3 regions of the Serratia sp. Ae19-1 genome follow, and region 2 is predicted to be linked to each of the others. Evidence: predicted binding sites of a transcription regulator. Region 2 holds the regulator's gene; each other region holds the start of a gene.
What was found. The regulator CRP, encoded in region 2, controls carbon source genes, mostly activating them, when cyclic AMP is high. The targets are predictions, from matches to a motif close to ATGTGANNNNNNTCACAT.
Positions count from the first base shown of each region.

Region 1: the regulator CRP is predicted to act here: its motif matches at 5,479-5,496, upstream of AAIE04_RS12180 (sugar transporter).
Region 3: the regulator CRP is predicted to act here: its motif matches at 3,673-3,690, upstream of cdd (cytidine deaminase).

Region 1 covers NZ_JBCHWD010000003.1:415,783-422,690, forward strand. The annotation lists gene AAIE04_RS12160 (MFS transporter) at 1-1,258, opposite strand, end outside; gene AAIE04_RS12165 (DoxX family protein) at 1,251-1,676, opposite strand; gene AAIE04_RS12170 (alpha/beta fold hydrolase) at 1,686-2,516, opposite strand; gene AAIE04_RS12175 (MFS transporter) at 2,659-4,053, opposite strand; gene AAIE04_RS12180 (sugar transporter) at 4,227-5,417, opposite strand; gene AAIE04_RS12185 (aspartyl/asparaginyl beta-hydroxylase domain-containing protein) at 5,684-6,370, shown strand; gene AAIE04_RS12190 (aromatic alcohol reductase) at 6,384-6,908, opposite strand, start outside.
Region 2 covers NZ_JBCHWD010000002.1:949,526-956,433, forward strand. The annotation lists gene AAIE04_RS09750 (aminodeoxychorismate synthase component II) at 1-543, shown strand, start outside; gene argD (bifunctional acetylornithine/succinyldiaminopimelate transaminase) at 675-1,892, shown strand; gene AAIE04_RS09760 (YccS/YhfK family putative transporter) at 1,933-4,011, opposite strand; gene crp (cAMP-activated global transcriptional regulator CRP) at 4,061-4,693, opposite strand; gene AAIE04_RS09770 (OsmC family protein) at 5,076-5,483, shown strand; gene AAIE04_RS09775 (phosphoribulokinase) at 5,522-6,391, opposite strand; gene AAIE04_RS09780 (YheU family protein) at 6,543-6,776, opposite strand; gene AAIE04_RS09785 (hydrolase) at 6,773-6,908, opposite strand, start outside.
Region 3 covers NZ_JBCHWD010000001.1:713,290-720,197, forward strand. The annotation lists gene sanA (outer membrane permeability protein SanA) at 1-642, opposite strand, end outside; gene AAIE04_RS03545 (NAD-dependent malic enzyme) at 812-2,509, opposite strand; gene cdd (cytidine deaminase) at 2,731-3,615, opposite strand; gene AAIE04_RS03555 (CidB/LrgB family autolysis modulator) at 3,753-4,448, opposite strand; gene AAIE04_RS03560 (CidA/LrgA family protein) at 4,445-4,852, opposite strand; gene AAIE04_RS03565 (MFS transporter) at 4,991-6,199, opposite strand; gene AAIE04_RS03570 (sugar ABC transporter substrate-binding protein) at 6,331-6,908, opposite strand, start outside.

The DNA.
Region 1 (6,908 bases), on a different contig from region 2:
CCGGCCAATGGTTCGACGGCTGCAGATCGGCTTCGCCGGTCGGTAGACGCAGACGGTGGAACAGCAGCCCCGCTGCCAACAGGCCGACGCCACCGACCAGCAGCGTGGCGGCGACGCCCAGCTCTTGCGCCACCAGCCCCCACAGCAGGCTGCCCGCCGCCATCGCGCCGTTGAACACCATCAGGTAGATGGCCAGGCCGCGGCCGCGCACCCAGTTAGGCAGCACGCCCTGCGCCGCGCCGTTGAGCGTGGTCAGCGCGATGATCCAGCCGGCGCCCAGCACCAACAGCAGCACCACCGCCAGCCACTGCGGCGGCGCCAGCGACAAGGCCGCCATCACCACGGCGGTGAGCACCGCCGCCAGCAGCACCAGCCCGTCGGCGTTGAGCCGCTGGCGCAGACGCGGCAGCACAATAGCCCCGAGGATCGCCCCGGCGCCCACCGCCCCCAGCAGAACGCCGTAAAAACCGGCGCTGCCGCCCAGCATGCGGCGCGCCACCAGCGGCAGCAGCGCCCAGACCGAGCTGGAGAAGGCGAAAAACACCGCCGCCCGCAGCAGCACCACGTGCAGCTCGCGGCTGGAACGCGCATAGCGCAGACCGGCGCGGAAGGCGCCGAAGAAATGCTCCGACAAGCCGCTGTCTTCGGCCTTCGGCCGCTTCCACCACAGCAGCGCCGCGATCACCAGCACATAGCTCATCACGTCCGCGCCGTAGGCCGCGCCGGCGCCGAAGCTGGCCAGCAGCAGGCCGCCGGCCGCCGGGCCGATGGAGCGGGCGATGTTGATGCCCAGCGAGTTCAGCGCCACGGCGTTTTTCAGCTCGGCGCGCGGCACCAGTTCCGGCACGATCGCCTGCCAGGTCGGCCCCATCAGCGCCGCGCCGATGCCGCCGACAAAGGTCAGCGCCAGCAGGTATTCCACCGTCAGCGCACCGGTCTGCGACAGCACCAGCAGGCTGCCACTGACGCAGGCCAGCAGGATTTGCACGAAGATCAGAAAGCGCCGCCGATCGAGAATGTCCGACAATACCCCGGCCGGGATCGCCAGCAGGAACACCGGCAGCGTGGCGGCGGTTTGCATCAGCGCCACCGCCGAGGGGTTGCTCGACAGGTCGGTGATCAACCACGAGCTGGCGACGTCGCGCATAAAGCTGCCGACGTTGCCGAGCACCGTCGCGCCCCACAGCACCGCAAATAATGGGATTTTCAGCGGCGCGAAGCCGCCCGCCGCCGCCTTGTTTTCCGTCTGTTCAGCCATCCGTTCGCTCCTTCAAATCGTTAAATGCCACCAGCAACAGCGCGCCGGCCAGCCCGAGGTGTTCAAAAAATCCGTTCATCATCTGGCCTCGTTCCGCGCCGTCGAACTGCCAGAACGGATTGGCCATCAGCGTCGCCATCAGGGTAAAACCGGCCAGCGCCAACGCGCCGAGCCAGCGGTAAAAACCGCTCAGGATCAGCGCCGACGCCGCCAGTTCAAACAGCGTCACCAGCACGGCGAACAGCGCCGCCGGCTGCAGGCCGAAGTGGGTCATCTCGGCGACCGCGCCCTCGACATTCAACGCCTTGACCAGCCCGCCCTGAATGTAGGCGGCGCAAATCGCGAGCAGCAGCAGCCAGCGCACCGCGGGCGCATGCAGCCGCTGAGCGCAGCGGGCGGCGATATCGGTAATATTCATCGCGCCCCCTTAGAATGGCGAATTCTGGATAAAGGCCAGCAGATCGGCGTTGAAGCGATCGGGATCGGTCTGCGCCAAACCGTGTGAGCCGCCAGCGTAAACATTCAGCTCCGCCTGTTGCATAAGCTTAGCGGCTTTCTGCGCCGAGGCTTCGAACGGCACGATCTGATCGGCGTCGCCGTGCACCAGCAGCGTCGGCTTGTCGATCGCCAGCAGATCGGCGGTGTAATCCACTTCGGAGAACTCGCGCACGCCGTCGTACTGGCCTTTCACGCCGCCCTGCATGCCCATCAACCAAAAGCTGTCGATAAGCCCCGCGTTGCTCTCGACCTCATCGCAGTGGAGGCCGTAGAACGGCACCGCCAAATCTTTGAAGAACTGCGAGCGGTTGCCCGCCACGCCGCTGCGAATGCCGTCGAACGCCGCCATCGGCGTGCCCTCGGGGTTGGCCGGCGTCTGCAGCATCAGCGGCGCCGGCGCCCCCACCAGCACCACCTTCGCCACCCGACTGCTGCCGTGACGGCCGATATAGCGCGCCACTTCGCCGCCGCCGGTGGAATGGCCGACCAGGATCAGATCGCGCAGATCCAGCGTTTCTATCAGCACAGCCAGATCGTCGGCGTATTGATTGATGTCGTTGCCGTGCCAGGTTTGATCCGAACGGCCATGGCTGCGGCGATCGTGAGCGATCACGCGGAATCCGCTCTGGCCGAAAAACAGCATCTGGTTGTCCCAGGCGTCGGCGGACAGCGGCCAACCGTGGGAGAACATGATCGGCTGGCCGCGGCCCCAATCCTTATAGAAAATGCGTGCGCCATCGGGCGCGGTAAGAGTGCTCATGACGTGCTCCCCGTTCGGTATCGAATTGGATTTTGTACGGGTTAACAGTACGGCAGGCGTAAAGGCAGTGATAACGGAATAATTTTCGCATGATCGCGAGTTTTTTTGCTGAAGAGGCCGGCGTAGCCGCCGGCGCATAACGTCAGATGTTTTCCAGATCGATGCCGCGCGTTTTCGGGCCAAACAGCCCGATCACCAGCATCACGATCAGCATGCTGGCGACGATAAACGCGATCACCCCCAGCGAGCCGCCGTACTGCAAGATAATGCCGATGATGATGCTGCTGAACACCGTCGACAGGCGGCTGAAGGAGTAGCAAAAACCGACGGCGCGGGCGCGGATGTGGGTCGGGAAGATCTCGGATTGATACGAGTGGTAGCTGTAGGTCAGCCAAGCGTTGGACCAAGTGATGAAGAAACCGCACAGGATCAGCCACAGCGGATTGTTCTGCAGCGCGAACAGCGAGCCGAAGATCACCGTCACCAGGCAAGACAACACGATCTGCCACTTGTTCTCCATCTTGTCGGCGTAAAAACTGCACAGCAGCGAACCCAGCGGATAGGCCAGCGTGATGAAGAAAGCGTACAGCAGGCTGTGCGTGACCGACGCGCCCTTGCCCGACAGCAGCGCCGGCAGCCAGTTGCCGAAGCCGAAGAAACCGATGGCCTGAAAGAAGTTCATCACCACCAGCATCAGCGTGCGATCGCGATACTGCGGCGCCCAGATGTCGCGAAAGCGGCCGCGCTGCGGCGCGCCATCGGCCTCTTCAGCCGAGCGCAACGGAAACTCCGCGGGCGCCACGCCGCAGCGCCGTTCCATGTCCCGCATCACCTGCCGCGCCTGCGCATAGCGCCGTTGCTGCACCAGCCAGCGCGGCGACTCCGGCAGCCCCTTGCGCACCAGCCAGATCACCAGCGAGGCCAGCGCGCCGGCGATCACCACGTAACGCCAGCCGCTCAGCCCCCAAATCGTCTGCGGCACCAGCCACCAGGACATCAGCGCCACCGCCGGCACCGACAGGAACTGCACGAAGAACGCGAAGGCGAAAGCCCGGGTGCGCAAGTGCGCGGGCACCCACTCCGTCAGGTAGGTGTCGATGGTCACCAGCTCGATGCCGAGCCCCACTCCCACCAGAAAGCGCAGAAAGATCACCCATTCCGCCTGCTGTTGAAACGCCAGCAACAGCGAGAAGGCGCCATACCAGATCAGGGCAAACATAAAGGTGGCGCGGCGGCCGAAGCGGTCAGCGTAAGGGCTCAGCAGGCTGGCGCCGACGAACAGACCGAGAAAGGTGGCGGCGGCGAAGGCCGCCTGATCCGACACGCCGAAGACGCCCAGCACCCCGGTGTGGAAAATGCCGTCGGCGATAAGGCCAGTGCTGATATAGCCGGTCTGGAACAGATCGTAGAGTTCGAAAAAGCCGCCCAGCGACAGCAAAATGATAAAGCGCCACAGGCCGGCCGACGCGGGCAAGGCGTCGATTCTGGCCGCCAAATCCCGCGCATGGATCGGCGACGCCGCTACAGAGTCACTCACCGTTAACCTCGCATTAACATTTTTGATGACTTTCTATGCTAGCGAAGCGACGCCGGAGTTAAATTTTTAATTAGCAGACTATGAAAAAAAGTTAAGCATAAAACGCTGCAGCGGCCTGTTTTATAGCGAGAAAATGTAGCGCGGGATGCCGGCCGGCATCCCGAATCGGTGGGTTAACGGCTGTGGTGCTGCTGCAACCGTTCGCTGCGGTAAAAGCTCAGCAGGCACCAGCCGAGGGCGATCAGCGCCAGCGGCGCGGCGACGAAACCGATGTTGCCCATCCCCAGATGCAGACTCACCTGATTGCCCAGCAGCGCGCCGCTGCCGATGCCGAAGTTGTACAGGCCGGAGAAGATCGCCATCGCCACATCGGTGGCGTCCGGCGCCAGACTCAGCACCTTGGCCTGCATCGACAGGCCGATGGCCATGATCGCCATGCCCCAGAAAATGCACAGCACCGTCAGATGGCTTTCGCTGCCGGCGGCCGGCAACAGCAGCAGCAGGCTCAGGGCCAGCAGCGCGATGGCGCCGATAAAGAAGCCGGAAGGAAACCGCTCGCTGTAGCGGCTGAACAGCAGGCTGCCGACGATGCCGGCGGCGCCGAACAGCAGCAGCATCAGCGTGGTGAAGTTTTCCGACAGCCCGGCCACGGTCTGGATAAACGGCTCGATGTAGCTGTAGGCGGTGAAGTGCGCCGTCACCACGATGATGGTCAGCATGTACAGCGCCACCAGCGCCGGGCGTTTGAACAACAGCGGCACGCTGGCCAGCGAACCGGAGTGCTCGCTTTTCAGCACCGGCAGCAGGCGCCACAGCAGCACCAGCGCCAGAGTGGCGCACACCGCGATGCCGATAAAGGTCATGCGCCAGCCGAGCAACTGCCCGACCACCCGCCCGAGCGGCAGCCCGAGCACCATCGCCAGCGCGGTGCCGCCCGCCAGCAGGCTCAACGCCTGCGCTTTCTTGCCCGGCGGCGCCACGCGGATCGCCAGCGAGGCGGTGATCGACCAGAACACCGAGTGCGCCAGCGCCACGCCGGCGCGTGAAATCACCAGCGTGGTGAAGTTCCAGGCCACGGCGGTCAGCACATGGCTGGCGATAAACAGGATGAACACGCCGATCAGCAGCTTGCGGCGCTCGATCTTGCTGGTCAACAGCATGCACGCCAGCGAAGCGGCGGCGACGATCCAGGCGTAAATGGTGATGATCAGGCCGACCTGTTCGGTTTGCATCGAGAAGCTGGCGGCGATATCGCTCAACAGCCCGACCGGAATAAATTCGGTGGTGTTGAAGATAAAGGCCGAGACGGCGAGGATAACCACGCGCAACCAGGCGGTTGAGCGCGAAACGGGTGCGTTTTCCATGGTAAACAAAATCCGGACAGGTGCGGGCAAGTAGCGATATTTTAACCAACCGCCGCGCTAAATGCGATACGCGTCACACTTTAATTGTGTGGTTTTTTTCGCCGCATTTCGACACACTCGCAGACACACGGTTGCACAAATGCTGTGCTAATCTCTTGAAGCGTACCAATTTTTCCTGCCGCTCTTCCTTCGGCCGCCGCAGACGACGCGCCGCGCCGAAGAACCGCGCGCAGTGTCCATTTGGCGTTTCCTGAGGCGAGGTCATTATGTCCGCGATTTATGATTGGTCCGTGCTCGCATTGCGCAATGTTTACGATCGCCGCATTCAGGGCCAACCGGTGCTCGACAGCGCCGCGCTGTTCCCCGATGCGGAACGTTTCACCGCCCAATGGCGGCAGATCCGCGAAGAGGCGCTGACCGTCGCCCACGATCTGCACAATATCCCACGCTTTCACGAGATCATGATCCAACAGGAGTCTATCTCCGCCAACGACGCGCGCGACTGGCGCATGTTCATCATGAAGGCCTACGGCCAGCCGATCGCCCGCAACCTGGCGCGCTGCCCTGCGCTGGCAGCATTGATCGCCTCCTCGCCGGACGTGCTGTCCGCCTCACTCTCCTTCCTGGCGCCCGGCAAGCAGGTGCCGCCCCACCGCGGCCCGTTCCGCGGCATTCTGCGCGGCTATCTGGTGCTGGACATGCCCAAGCGCGCCGACGGCGTACCGGCGGCGGTGCTGAAAGTGGACGGCCGTGAATACCGCCTGCACGAGGGGGAGTTCATGCTGTGGGACGACACTTTCGAACACGAGGTGTGGAACGACAGCGCGCAGGTGCGCACCGTGCTGCTGCTGGATATCCGCCGTCGCGACATGCCCGGCGGGCTGCGGCTGCTCTCCAGCGCCATCATCGCGCTGGTGCGGCTGAACGTGCGCTGGATGCAGCGCCAGTTCTGAAGCGCTCAGACGATCAACCGTCGTGAGCGACCGGCCAATACCGCGCCAGCCACTGGCCGGCGGTGGTGGTGAGCAGGCCCTGACGCGCATTGAAGGTTGCCGCCTTGTCCCAGGCTACGCCGTCGGGCCGGGCGAAAGCCAGCCGGTATTTGGCGCCGACGTCATGCGGATGGTTCCGCACCGCCTCCTGCAGCCGTGCGGAGTCGAGCAAGGTTCTGTTGACCTCGACGCCCCAGTGCGCCTGCAGGAGATCGGCAAGCTCGCGGTAGGTCAGCGTGTCGCCGGCGATATAAACCACCTGGTTGCGAAACGCGGGCCGATGGAAAAAAATCTCGGCCGTCAGCCGGCCAATGTCCTCAGGGGTGGTCAGCGTCACCGCATAGCGCCAGTCGCCCAGCGCGCATACCGTTTTGCTTGCCGCGTCCACCACGCCAAAGCCGGGGTCAAACAGGTAGCTGGTGAAAATGCCCGTGGAAACAATCACCCACTCCGTCGCACGCTGCGCACGCAGCAGGTGGCGCACCTCGAGCTGTTCATC
Region 2 (6,908 bases):
ACCTATAACCTTTACCAGTACTTCTGCGAATTGGGCGCCGAGGTGCTGGTGAAGCGCAACGATGAGCTGCAGCTGGCCGATATCGAGCGGCTGGCGCCGCAGCATCTGGTGATTTCCCCTGGCCCCTGTACCCCGAACGAAGCGGGTATCTCGCTGGCCGCCATTCGACATTTCGCCGACAAACTGCCGATCCTCGGCGTGTGCCTGGGGCATCAGGCGCTGGGGCAGGCGTTCGGCGCCGAGGTGGTGCGCGCCCGTGCGGTGATGCACGGCAAAACCTCGGCCATTCGTCACCTGGGCGTCGGCGTGTTTCGCGGCCTGAGCGATCCATTGACCGTGACCCGTTACCACTCGCTGGTGCTGAAAGCCGAGACGCTGCCGGACTGTTTTGAAGTGACCGCCTGGAGCGAGCGCGACGGCGTGCGCGACGAGATCATGGGCATCCGCCACCGCGCTTTGGCGTTGGAAGGCGTGCAGTTCCATCCGGAAAGCGTGCTCAGCGAGCAGGGCCATCAGCTGCTGGATAACTTCCTCAACCGTTAATCCCGATGCGTTTTTTTCGCTCGTCGGGCGTTTTGCGTTTGCGCTTGATTGGTTTTTTATGCATATTTCGTGATTATGTTTTCAATCTGACATCGAAATAGCGCTGAAAAACCTTCGGGGTGGAGCCGAAAATGACTGACAAATTCGCAGTGAGCCGCAGCACCTTTGACCAGGTTATCCTGCCTGTTTATGCACCTGCCCAGTTCGTGCCGGTGCGCGGCAAAGGCAGCCGGGTCTGGGATCAGCAGGGAAAAGAGTACATCGATTTTTCCGGCGGCATCGCGGTAACGGCGCTGGGACATTGTCACCCGGCGCTGGTCGACGCGCTCAAACGTCAGGGGGAAACCCTGTGGCATACCAGCAACGTCTTCACCAATGAACCGGCGCTGCGTCTGGCGAGTAAACTGATCGACGCCACCTTCGCCGATCGGGTGTTCTTCGCCAACTCCGGCGCGGAGGCCAACGAGGCGGCGTTCAAGCTGGCGCGCCATTACGCCATCACCCGCCACAGCCCATACAAAACCAAAATCATCGCCTTCTATAACGCGTTTCACGGCCGCACGCTGTTCACCGTTTCGGTGGGCGGGCAGGCTAAATACTCCGACGGGTTCGGGCCGAAGCCGGCCGACATTGTGCACGTGCCGTTTAACGATCTGGCGGCGGTGAAAGCGGTGATGGACGACCATACCTGCGCGGTGGTGATGGAGCCGATTCAGGGTGAGGGCGGCATTACGCCGGTCGACGCCGGCTTCCTCAAAGGCGTGCGCGAGCTGTGCGACCAACATCAGGCGCTGCTGGTGTTCGACGAAGTGCAGAGCGGCATGGGGCGCAGCGGCAAGCTGTTCGCCTATATGCATTATGGCGTGACGCCGGACATTCTCACCACCGCCAAGGCGCTGGGCGGCGGTTTCCCGGTCAGCGCCATGCTGACCACCGAAGAGATCGCGTCGGTGATGCAGGTGGGCACTCACGGCACTACCTACGGCGGCAACCCGCTGGCCTGCGCGGTGGCGGAGGCGGCGCTGGATGTGATCAATACGCCGGAGGTGTTGAGCGGCATTGAGCAGCGCCATGCGCTGTATGTGCAGGCTTTGCAGAATATCGGCGATAAATACGGTATTTTCACCGCCATTCGCGGTATGGGGTTGCTGATTGGCGCTGAGCTGACGCCGCATTATCACGGCAGAGCGCGTGACTTCCTCACCGCCGCCGCTGCGCGTGGGCTGATGATCCTCAACGCCGGGCCGAACGTGATTCGTTTTGCGCCGTCGCTGGTGGTGGAGCTGCAGGATATCGAAGCCGGCATGGCGCTGTTCGAGCTGGCGGTGCAGGACGTGATCAACGCCTGAAGCCCGTGCGGCGATTAACGGGGCGCGGCATGCCGCGCCCTTATTGATCGCGCAGTTTGCGTTTGAGCCAGATGCCGTGGTGCGGGCGCTGGCGCCAGGCCAGCGACGAAATGGTATGCATCACGCTCAGGTGCGACAGGATGCGCCGCAGATGGCGCTCCATCTCGGTGACGGGCATGTCCGGATGCAGGTCCGGCGGCTGCATGATGCCGCTGTTGTCGCTGCTCGGGCCATCGTATTCCAGCCGCTGCTGGCAGCTTTGCAGCGCGATTTCACAGGTTTGCAGATACTCTTCCGCCAGCTTCGGCGTCAGCATGTAGTGCTCGCGCGCCAGAATGGTCATGGCGTTCAGGTGCTCGACGATGAACTGGCTGTGAGTGACCCACAGCCGCATGTCAGCCAGATAGTTCGAGGCGAATCCCGGTTCCTGCATCGCCTGATTGAGCGCGGTGAACAGCGCATTGTGCGCCTGGTTGACCTGCATGCGGGCGTAGGCCAGCGAGGCGGCGTCCGGCTCGGGTTGCTTCAGCATCAGCCGCAGCGCGGCCTGATCGTTCTCCAGCGCCTGATGGGCATTTTTGCGCAGCAGCCCGCTTTGCCACTGCGGCCACAGCCAAATGGTGCCGCCGAACGCCAGCACGCAGCCGATCAGCGTATCGATCAGGCGCGGCACCAGAAAATGCGAGCCGTTCAGCGCCAGCAGCTGCAGGGTGTAAACCGCCGTGACCGTAAAGCCGATCACCGACAGCCCGTAGTTCTTGCGCGAAACCAGGTAGGCCAGCAGGGTGATCACCAGCATGATGCTCAGCGTTTCCCCTTCCGGTAACTGCAGCTGCAGCAGACCCGCCGCCAGCAACAGGCCGGCGATCGTGCCCAGCGCACGGTGCTGAATGCGCACCCGGGTGGCGTTATAGCCGTTTTGACTCACCAGCATGATGGTGAGCAGGATCCAGTAAGGCTTCGGCAGGTTGAATACCGCCCCCAGGCTGCTGCCGACCGCCAGCGTTACCCCCAGCCGCGCGGCATTGCGCAGGGCGGTGGATTTGAACGACAGGTAGCTGGCCAACGCCGGCCAAAACGGCAGGCGGTGCTGGCTGGGCATCAAATCGCGGCGGTACAGCGGGTGCTGGGTGCGCAGCAGGCGGGCGATGCGGCTGAAATGGTAGTAGCAAAACTGGCCGACCGGGTTGTCGGGATGCTGCGCCGCCATTTTTTCCAGCGCTGCCAGCTCGTGCGTCATGGAAAAGCGCTTCGAATGTTGATGGTAGAGAATATCGTGCGCCACCACGCGCAGCCGGCCGGCGATCACCTGGGCGTTGCGGCGAATGATTGCTTCGGCCTGGCTCTGCTCCATCAGCTTCTGCACTTCTTCCGGCAGATGCAGGCTGACGGTGATGTGCTCCTGCAGGTCCATCGCCACCTGAAAGGCGCGCTGCAGGCGCTTTTGATCGAGGTTGTTGGCGTGCGGCAGGAAATTAAGCTGTTGGTACAGTAGGCTGATCAGATCCATCACCTTTTGCTGGCGCACCAGCAGCGGCGGCAGCGCGGTTTGCGGGTCGGTGTGTTGGGTCAGCAGCGAATACTTGGCTTCGAAGTAGTCCGCCAGTTCCAGATAAAGCTGGCTCAACGTCTCGCGCATTGGCTGCTCTTTCCACAGTTTGAACCAGAACCAGGTGAATAAGCCGTACCAGGCGGTGCCGATGACGTACAACAACGGCGCCTGCCAGATTGGTACCGTGCCGGCCATGCTGAGAGCGAAGATGGCGGCCACCAGCGCCGCCGGCAACAGCCGGGCGTGCAGCGGGCTGATTTCGCCAGTGACGCCGAGCAACAGCGCCAGACCCAGCATCAGTGCCGGCAGCGGCAGATGCCACAGCAGGGCCTGTTGCAGCAGCAGGCTGCTGAGGGCGAACAGCGCACCGCCGACGATCAGCCGTTTAAAGAAGCGCTTATGCGGCGTGTCGAGACCGGCGATATTGCAGCAGGCGGGCACCAGAGAGAACATCAGGCCGAGCTGCAGTTGGCCGATCAGCAGGCCGAACAGCACCGGCAAGCACAACACCAGCGTTTGTCGCAGTGCGTAATTGACTTCCGGGTGGTAGATCAGACGACGCCACATGGCAGCGAGCAGATAAAAAACGGCGCAGATTGCGCCGTTTTTTCAGGGATTAACGGGTGCCGTAGACGACAATGGTTTTGCCGTGGGCGGAAATCAGATTTTGGTCTTCCAGCATTTTCAGAATACGGCCAACGGTTTCGCGCGAGCAGCCGACGATCTGGCCGATTTCCTGACGGGTGATTTTGATCTGCATGCCGTCCGGGTGAGTCATGGCGTCGGGTTGCTTCGCCAGATTCAGCAAGGTTTGCGCGATGCGGCCGGTAACGTCCAGGAAGGCGAGGTTGCCCACTTTTTCGGAAGTGACCTGCAGGCGGCTCGCCATTTGGGCGGACAGACGCATCAGGATGTCCGGGTTCACCTGGATCAGCTGGCGGAATTTCTTGTAGGAAATTTCGGCCACTTCACAGGCGGTTTTCGCGCGAACCCAGGCGCTGCGCTCCTGGCCCTCTTCGAACAATCCGAGCTCGCCGATGAAATCCCCCTGGTTGAGGTAGGACAAGATCATCTCTTTACCTTCTTCATCCTTGATCAGCACCGCGACGGAGCCTTTCACGATGTAGTAAAGCGTTTCGGCCTTTTCACCTTGGTGAATCAGCGTACTCTTCGATGGATATTTGTGGATATGGCAATGAGACAGGAACCATTCGAGAGTAGGGTCTGTTTGCGGTTTGCCGAGAACCATTCGCTGTTATCCTCTGTTGTTATCGCTGCCTTGTGTCACAGGGGTCAGAGTTCCCTGTAAAACCCGCCTGTAGCCGCTGTTATGAGCGAGGGCTACCGGCAAGTTTTGAGGCGTGTCATAAAAATACGCTGTCGCTCTAGCATATTAACTTGCCGTAAGCGCTGCAAGCTACATTCTGTTAACATACCGGTAAAGGAGCCTTTCTCTGGGCGTTTCCCTGAAATGCAGTGTCCCGGAAAGATTTATTGCGGCTCTGTTTGTAGCACAGAGTAAGGCGGGTGTCTCGTGTTGTCTCGCTTCAGCATGATTAGCATCAGGTTACGTTGCCTGTTTCTATGCGAAAGCGTACTCTGATTTTAAGAAATCAACCGGAGTGACCAGAATGCAGGCAAGAGTTAAATGGGTGGAAGGGTTAACGTTTTTGGGTGAATCGGCCTCCGGCCATCAGGTACTGATGGACGGCAACGCCGGCGATAAAGCGCCCAGCCCGATGGAGATGGTGCTGATGTCGGTAGGCGGCTGCAGCGCGATCGACGTGGTGTCCATCCTGCAAAAAGGGCGCAATGACGTGCGCGATTGCGAGGTGAAGCTGACCTCCGAGCGCCGCGAAGAAGCCCCGCGGCTGTTCACCCATATCAACCTGCACTTCATCGTCACCGGTCAGGATCTGACCGACAAGATCGTAGAGCGTGCGGTGAACCTGTCGGCGGAGAAATACTGCTCGGTGGCGCTGATGCTCAACAAAGCCGCTACGGTGACCCACAGCTTCGAGATCCGCCAGCCGGCGTAATCGAGACGGAGCGCGGCCAGCCGCCGCGCTCAACGCGCTTATTCGATCTTCTTGCCTTCCAGCAGCCGCTGCACCAGCGGCGCCATGATCAGCTCCATCGCCAACCCCATCTTGCCGCCCGGCACCACCAGCGTATTGATGTGCGAAATAAACGATCCTTGCAGCATCGCCAGCAAATAGGGGAAGTCTATCTGATCCAGCCCGCGGAAGTGGATCACCACGAAGCTTTCATCCAGTGACGGAATGGCCTTGGCGGCGAACGGGTTGGAGGTGTCCACCGTCGGCACGCGCTGGAAGTTGATGTGGGTGCGCGAGAACTGCGGCGTGATGTAGTTGATGTAGTCTTCCATCGAACGCACCACCGAATCCATTACCGCTTCGCGGGAGTGGCCGCGCTCGCCGGTATCGCGGATCAGCTTCTGGATCCATTCCAGGTTGACGATCGGCACCACGCCGACCAGCAGATCGACATGTTTGGCCACGTCATGGTGCTCGGTGACCACGCCGCCGTGCAGCCCCTCGTAGAACAGCACGTCGGTCGGCGCCGGCAGCGGCTCCCACGGGGTGAAGGTGCCCGGCACCTGATTGTATGGCACCGCTTCGTCGTAGGTGTGCAGGTACTTGCGCGAACGGCCGGTGCCGTTCTTGCCGTAGTCGATAAAGCTTTGCTGCAGCAGGCCGAAGTCGTTGGCCTCGGGGCCGAAATAGCTGATGTGTCTGCCCAGATCGCGCGCCTTGCGGATCGCCGCGTCCATCTCCGGCCGGGTATAGCGGTGGAAACTGTCGCCCTCCAGCTCGGCGGCGCGAATGTTGAGCTGCTGGAAGATTTTGCGGAACGCCACGCTGGTGGTGGTGGTGCCGGCGCCGCTGGAACCGGTCACCGCGATAACGGGATGTTTGGCAGACATGGTGGTTGTCACTCCGTGTTGAATGCGCCGGCGTCAGGGGATTATTGTGGCTCTTGTTGACGCTCTCTATGTCAGGAAAAAATGGTGCGCGCTGGTTTGCAATGCCCCATTGTTACCTGATTTTTTCCGTCAGTCATAGAACCGAGCGCCACTAAATTTCTTCCTGCCCGGCGCGGAACTGGCCGCGCGGCATGATGTTGACGCTCTCGTGCAGTTCCGACCACACCAGCACCACGTCGCCGTTTTTCAGCTGGCGGCGCACGTCCTCCACCTTCTGCTCCAGCGAGCGCTCGTGCTCGCCATAATCGGTGCCTTCGCGCAGTACAAAGGATTCGATCAGGCTATTCAGGGTATCGGTTGTCAGCTCTTGCCAGGGAATGATCACGTCGGGATGTCCAGATAAGGGGAAAGCCAGGCCGGAATGCGATGCTCCAGCCACATGTGCGGTTTTTTCAGCGTGCCGCCGACGAAGCCGACGTGGCCGCCGTACTCGGTCAACTGGTATTCGATATTGCGC
Region 3 (6,908 bases), on a different contig from region 2:
GGTGTGCATGGCGGAGATCGGGATCAGCGGGCCGAGGAAGCGCGGCTCGCGCTTGAGGATGTACAGATCGGTCAGTGCGCCCAAGCGGGCGAAGATCTCGCGAGCGCGCACCGTCATCATGTCTTTCGGCGACGGCACCGCGTAGCACTGCGCTTGAATCCCCATGTGCAGGGCGATAAACAGCGCCCGCTCGCAGTGGAAGCGTTGGGTGATGATGATGAAGTCGTTGGTGTCGAACACCTTGCGGGTGCGCACGATGGAATCCAGGGTGCGGAAGCCGGCATAGTCCAGCACGATATCGCTCGGCGCTACGCCGGCGGCGATCAGATCGCGCCGCATGGTCATCGGTTCGTTATAGCTTTGCTGGGCGTTGTCACCGCTCAGCAGCAGGTATTTCACCTTGCCGCTGTTATAGGCGTTGATCGCCCCCTGAATGCGGTAACGGTAATACTGGTTGATCACCCCGGTGCGGTAATACTTGGCGGTGCCGAGTACCACGCCGACCTGGCGGTGCGGCAATTCCTGCAGTTCGTCGTAGACGTAAGGCGCGGTTTTCCAGCTGATCCAGCGATCGAGCGCAATAGCCGAGCCCATCAACACCGCAATGATGATGAACAGGCTGATTATCAGGCGTTTCCACATGTTGTTGCCTTACGCGCGCCGGGCTGAAAAAGATGGATCAAGGCTACTTTACCTGACCGGGCGACGCAAGACGCGAACCGCCTGAAGCACGCGCTCCGCCGCATTTTTCGGCGGTTTTACCGCACAAAAAAGCCCGGCGGAGCCGGGCTGGGTCATTTCAGCGCGCCGATCAGAACGAGGTGCGCTTGTAGCTGCGGTACTGCGGTCGCCAGAAGTTGTGCTCGATGGCTTTCGACAGCGCGTCTTCGGAGGTGACGATCGCCACGCCCTGCAGCTGCGCGGCTTTGCCCACTTCCATGGCGATGCACTTCGACACGCCCTGAATATCGTCGATATTCGGCAGCAGCGCGCCGTGGCCGTCGGTAGCCAGCGGCGAACAGTCCGCCAACGCGCGGCTGGCGGCCATCAGCATGGAATCAGTGACGCGGGTGGCGCCGGAGGCCAGCACGCCGAGGCCGATGCCCGGGAAGATGTAGGAGTTGTTGCACTGGGCGATCGGGAACAGCTGGTCTTTATAGCTCACCGGGGCGAACGGACTGCCGGTTGCCACCAGGGCGGCACCGTCGGTCCAGTTGATGATGTCTTCCGGACGGGCTTCCACGCGTGAGGTCGGGTTGGACAGCGGCATCACGATAGGGCGTTCGCAGTGCTTATGCATCTCGCGGATCAGCTCTTCGGTAAACAGCCCCGGCTGGCCGGACACGCCGATCAGAATGGTCGGCTTGGCGTTGCGCACGACGTCCAGCAGCGAAATGGCGTCGCTGGCGGTTTCCCAGCCGGCGAGATTGTCGCTCTTCTGCACCAGCTTGCTCTGGAAATCGAGCAGGTTCGGCAGCTTGTCGGTCAGCAGGCCGAAACGGTCGACCATGAATACGCGGGCGCGCGCTTCGTCTTCGCTCAACCCTTCGGACTTCATCTGCGCGATGATCTGCTCGGCGATGCCGCAGCCGGCGGAACCGGCGCCGAGGAAGGTGACGGTTTGATCGCGCAGCTGGCTGCCGGCGGCGCGGCTGGCGGCGATCAGGCTGCCGAGGGTGACCGCGGCGGTGCCCTGGATGTCGTCGTTAAAGCAGCAGATCTCGTCGCGGTAGCGGTTCAACAGCGGAGTGGCGTTGTTCTGCGCGAAGTCTTCGAACTGCAGCAGGACGTTCGGCCAGCGGCGTTTGACCGCCTGAATAAACTCTTCGACGAAGGCGTGGTACTCCTCGCCGGAGATGCGTGGATGGCGCCAGCCCATGTACAGCGGATCGTTGAGGCGCTGCGGGTTGTTGGTGCCGACGTCCAGCACCACCGGTAGGGTGTAGGCCGGGCTGATGCCGCCGCAGGCGGTGTACAGCGACAGCTTGCCAATTGGAATCCCCATGCCGCCGATGCCCTGATCGCCCAGGCCGAGAATGCGCTCACCGTCGGTGACCACGATCACCTTGACGTTCTGCTTGGTGGCGTTTTGCAGCATGTCATCGATGCGATCGCGGTTCGGGTAGGAGATGAACAGCCCGCGCGCGCGGCGGTAGATATCGGAGAAGTGTTCGCAGGCCTCGCCGACGGTCGGGGTGTAGATGATCGGCATCATCTCGCTCAGGTGCGAGTCCAGCAGGCGGTAGAATAGGGTTTCGTTGGTGTCCTGGATGTTGCGCAGGTAGATGTGCTTATCGTTATCGTTCTTGAAATCCTGATACTGACGGTAGGCGCGTTCCACCTGTTCTTCGATGGTCTCCACCGCTTCCGGCAGCAGGCCGTGCAGGTTGAAGTGGCTACGTTCTTCCTCGGTGAAAGCGCTGCCTTTGTTCAGCAGCGGAAATTCCAGCAGAATTGGGCCGGCGTAAGGGATGTAGAGCGGGCGTTTGCTTTCGTATTCTAGTTCCATCAGTTTTACTCTTCACGTATCAGATAACTTTATTGCCGACGATCCTAAAAGATAAAGAGCAGATGTACAGCATTTGTTGCCAGATGATGAACCAGGTTGGCGTAATTATCGACAATCAAATGATTTTTTAACTAAATAAAGTGTCTGCGGCGGCATCGGGGCATTGTATTTGGCGGGCGGGGCTGTTAGCGGCGGAACCGGATGGCTCCGCCGTGGTGCGCTTAGAACGCGGTGCGGCTGACGTTCTGGCAGCCCAGCGCCGCCAGGGTGGCGCGGGTGGCGTCCCATTGGCTGATGATCGCGTCCTGCGGTTCGGCCAGCACGGCGCGGCGGATGTTCTGGCAGTCGCCGCCGGAGAGGTTCAGCAGGATCAGCGCGGCCTGCAGCGGCGGCAGGCTCGGGTTGAAGGCGGCGTTTTCCGCATAGCGGCCGGCGTAGATGTTGCCGTCTGCCGTTTCCAGCGCCACGCCGCTATGGGCGCGGCTGTATGGCGCGTGGCTTCGGTTGGCCGCCGCCAGCGCCGCTTGCGCCAGCGCATCGTTCAACGCCAGCTGATGGCCGTGATCGACCTCGTCCATCAGCAGTGAGGCGACATCCAGATCTTTCGGGCCGAAGGCGTCCGGCAGATAGTCCGCCAGCGTGGCCGGCGCGCGGCCCGGCAGGCGGATTTGCAGCTCGCCGCCGCTGTTCAGCTCATTCATAAACTGGCGGCAGTGGCCGCACGGCGTGTAGTTGACGGTGACCGAGGCCAGCGCTTTTTCGCCGCGCAGCCAGGCGTGCGTCACCGCACTCTGTTCCGCATGCACGGATTGCTGCAGTGGCGCGCCGCTGAACTCCATATTGGCGCCGAAATAGAGATTGCCGCTCTGCCCGCGCGCGATGGCGCCGACGTGGAAATGCGATATCGGGGTTAACGAGCAGGCCGCCGCCAGCGGCAGCAGAGCGAATGCCAGCGCGTCATCGTCCAGTCCGCAGCCTGAGCGGATCGCCGCCGCTTGCTCGGCCGTGAACATCGCCGGAAAGTCGGACGCGTCCAGATAGGGCTGCAGGGCGGATTGCAGTGTCGCGGGCAGTGCGCTGAAAGCGGTGTGAAAACGCGGATGCATAGAAGGTCTCTCTACAGGTTAACGGGATAACATTCTAGGCAGCGCGGTAACATTAAAGTGTGACCAATATCTCTTAATTGATGAAATCAATGCAATGAAATACATAAATGCGAGATGTATCGCAAGTTTAATCCTGTTTAACCGAACAGGTGCAGCAGCACCGGGAACAGAAATGGCGCCAGCAGTGAGGTGATGATGCCGCAGATCACCAGCGCCAGCGAGCCGAAGGCACCTTCCTGGTAGTCCATCTCCGCGCAGCGCGCGGTGCCCAGCGCGTGAGATGCGGTGCCCATCGCCAGGCCGCGCGCCGAGTGGGTGGTGATTTTCAACAGGTTGAACAGCGTATGGCCGAACACGGCGCCGAGGATGCCGACGAAAATGACGCAGACCGCGCTGATCGCCGGAATACCGCCGAGCGAGTCCGCGACGGCCATGGCGATTGGCGTAGTGACCGATTTCGGCAGAATAGAAGCGGCGATTTCCGGCGTAGCGCCCAGCCACAGGGCGATGGCGCCGCCGCTGATCATGGCGGTCAGGCTGCCGATGAAGCACACCGCGATAATCGACTTCCAGCGCGCGCGAATTTGGTGCAGCTGCTCATACAGCGGGAAGGCCAGCGCGACGACCGCCGGCTGCAGCAGATCGTTGAGGATCCTGCTGCCCTGAAAATAGCGCTCATAGGGGATACCGGTGAGCAGCAGCAGCGGGATGATCACCGCCATGGACACCAGCAGCGGGTTGAGCAGCGGCATGTTCAGTTTGCGCGCCAGCCAGCGCGCGGCGAAATAGACCGCCAGCGTCAGCGGCAGCGACCACCAGATTTCATGGATCATGGGTTGCCCTCCGTATCGTCGGGCTTACCGACGATGCGGCGCTCGCGGTGGAAATAATGTGAGGTATAGCCGACCACCACCAGCACCATTAGCGTGCTGATGAGGCAAGAGATAACCAGCGGGCCCAGGTGCGCCACGATCTGGTCGTAGTATTTCATGACCCCGACGCCGATCGGCACGAACAGCAGCACCATATAGCGGATCAGTAAATGGCAGCCGGGTTTAACCCACTTGGCCGGCAGGATCTGGGTGGAAAGCAGGGCGAACAGCAGCAGCATGCCGAGGATGCTGCCGGGAATGGCGAACGGCAGCAGCGCCGCCAGCGCGTTGCCGACGAACAGACAAAGGTAGATGAGGAGCAGGGCCCTGAGGTATTTCCAGCACAGTGTGAGCACGTTGGCCATTGTCTTTTCCCGTTTAACTGATGCATTCATCATACAATTAAACTGTGAGCCATGCCACAGATCGCACCATGAATTCTCGCTATGGCCGCCATGCACGATCGTTGGGTTGACAGCCTGGATTAAGTGTAGCGCGCCGGATTAAGGTGCATCTTCAGCCGCCGTCGCCTGTTCCGCCAGCCGATGGCCGAGGAAGAAAAACAGCAGGCTGAGCAGCGCGGCGACGATCAGCATTACGAACATCAACGGCGGCGCGGCGTAGCTGAGCAGCACCCCGCACAGCACTGGGTTGATGGCGCCGCCCAGCGCGCTGAGGTTCTGTACCCCATAGTAGCTGCCTTTCAGGTGCGGCGGCGCGATAAAGTCGATGAACATGTATTCCACCGGGATAACGATGATTTCGCCGAGGGTAAACACCGCCATCGCCGCCAGCCACAGCCAGACCGCCTCGCCGGCGACCATAAAGCCGAGCAGCCCGACGATGAAAAACAGCGTGCCCAGCGCCAGCCAGCGCAGCATGTTTTCCTGGCGCATGCCGCGACTGAGCAGGTATTGCAGGGCGATGACGATGCTGGCGTTGACGATCATCACCAGCCCGATGATTTTGTAGGCGAACTCGGCGCTGGAAACGGTGATCAGGTACTGCGACAGATAGCCGGTGAACTGTCCGAACACCACGGCGCCCAGGGTGCTGCCGAGGGTGAAGTAGATCAGCCGGCGATCGCTGCGCAAGATGGTCAGCGTCTGGCGGAAGTTGGGTAGTGAGGCTGATGCGGCGATAGGGGCTGCGTGCTGTTCCCGCCCGCGCAAGCGCAGGCTCAGCGCCGCCACCGTCGCCAGCGCCAACCCACCCGACAGGTAAAACGGCAGCAGCGGGTTGAGGCCGGCCACCAGTACGCCGAGCGCCGAGCCGATCGCCCAGCCGACGTTGACCAGCGTGTAGTTGATTGAGAAAGCCTTGATGCGCTGCTCGACCGGCAACCAGTCGGCGAAGCAGGCCTTGATGGTGATGCTCAGCACCGAATAACAGGTGTGCAGGATCGCCAGCACCACGATCACGCCGCCGGGGCGCGGGATCCAGGGAATGGCGAAGAAGCTGAGCGAAAACAATAAAATCGACAGCAGGATCAGGCGATTTTTGCTGAATTTGTCCACCAGATAGCCGCCGTACAGGCTGGCGATGATGCCGAGGGTGAGGCTGACGCCCAGGAGCACGCCCACGCTCTTCGGCAACAGGTGGAAATGCTCGGTAAGGTAGATGGTGATGAACGGCAGCGTGACGCCGCGACCGATGGTCAGCACCAGCGAACTGGCCAGCAGCACGTTAATCTGCGAGGGGAATCCCTTCATTCGAAACCTGTTTATGCATACAGTTATTAGGCGATGCAAATAACATAGCGCATTTTGGCGGGGACGGAAGGGGGAGGCCGATAATTAGTTGAAAAACAGAGGCTGCGTCGGCAGCCCCGTGAAAAACAGCATTATTTACCGTGTTCTGCCTGTAGCGTGGCGAACCACGGCTGAACGAAATCGCTGCTGCTGCCCCAGCCGGGGATGATCTTCGCCAGGCCGGCGACGTTGACCGGCCCCGGCTGCGCCAGTAACAGCGCCTGCGGAATGACCGTCGCTTTGAACTGATAGTTGTCCGGCGTGCTTTCTCCGGCGATTTTGTTGGCCACCAGGCGCAGGTTGATCGCGCCGATCAGTTTCGGATCCACCGCGACGCTGACCTGCCACGGGCTGTCGGCCTCACGCATTAGCTGCAGATCCTGGTTGGAGATATCGATACTGTACAGTTTGATTTCGGTGCGTCCGTTCTCTTTCAGCGCCTTGTAAGCCCCTTGGGTAAAGGCATCCCAGGTGCCCCAGATGGCGTCTATCTTGCCTTTCGGGTATTTCGCCAGCACCGCGCCCACCTTGTTGGCGGTATCGCCCTGTACGTCGGATGAGACCGCGCCGATCGATTCCAGCTCATGAATGCCCGGATGCTGTTTCAGCAACTGCTGATAGGCGGCCTGGCGGCGCTCCATCGGCGGGAAGCCGGCCACCCAGAGTTTGA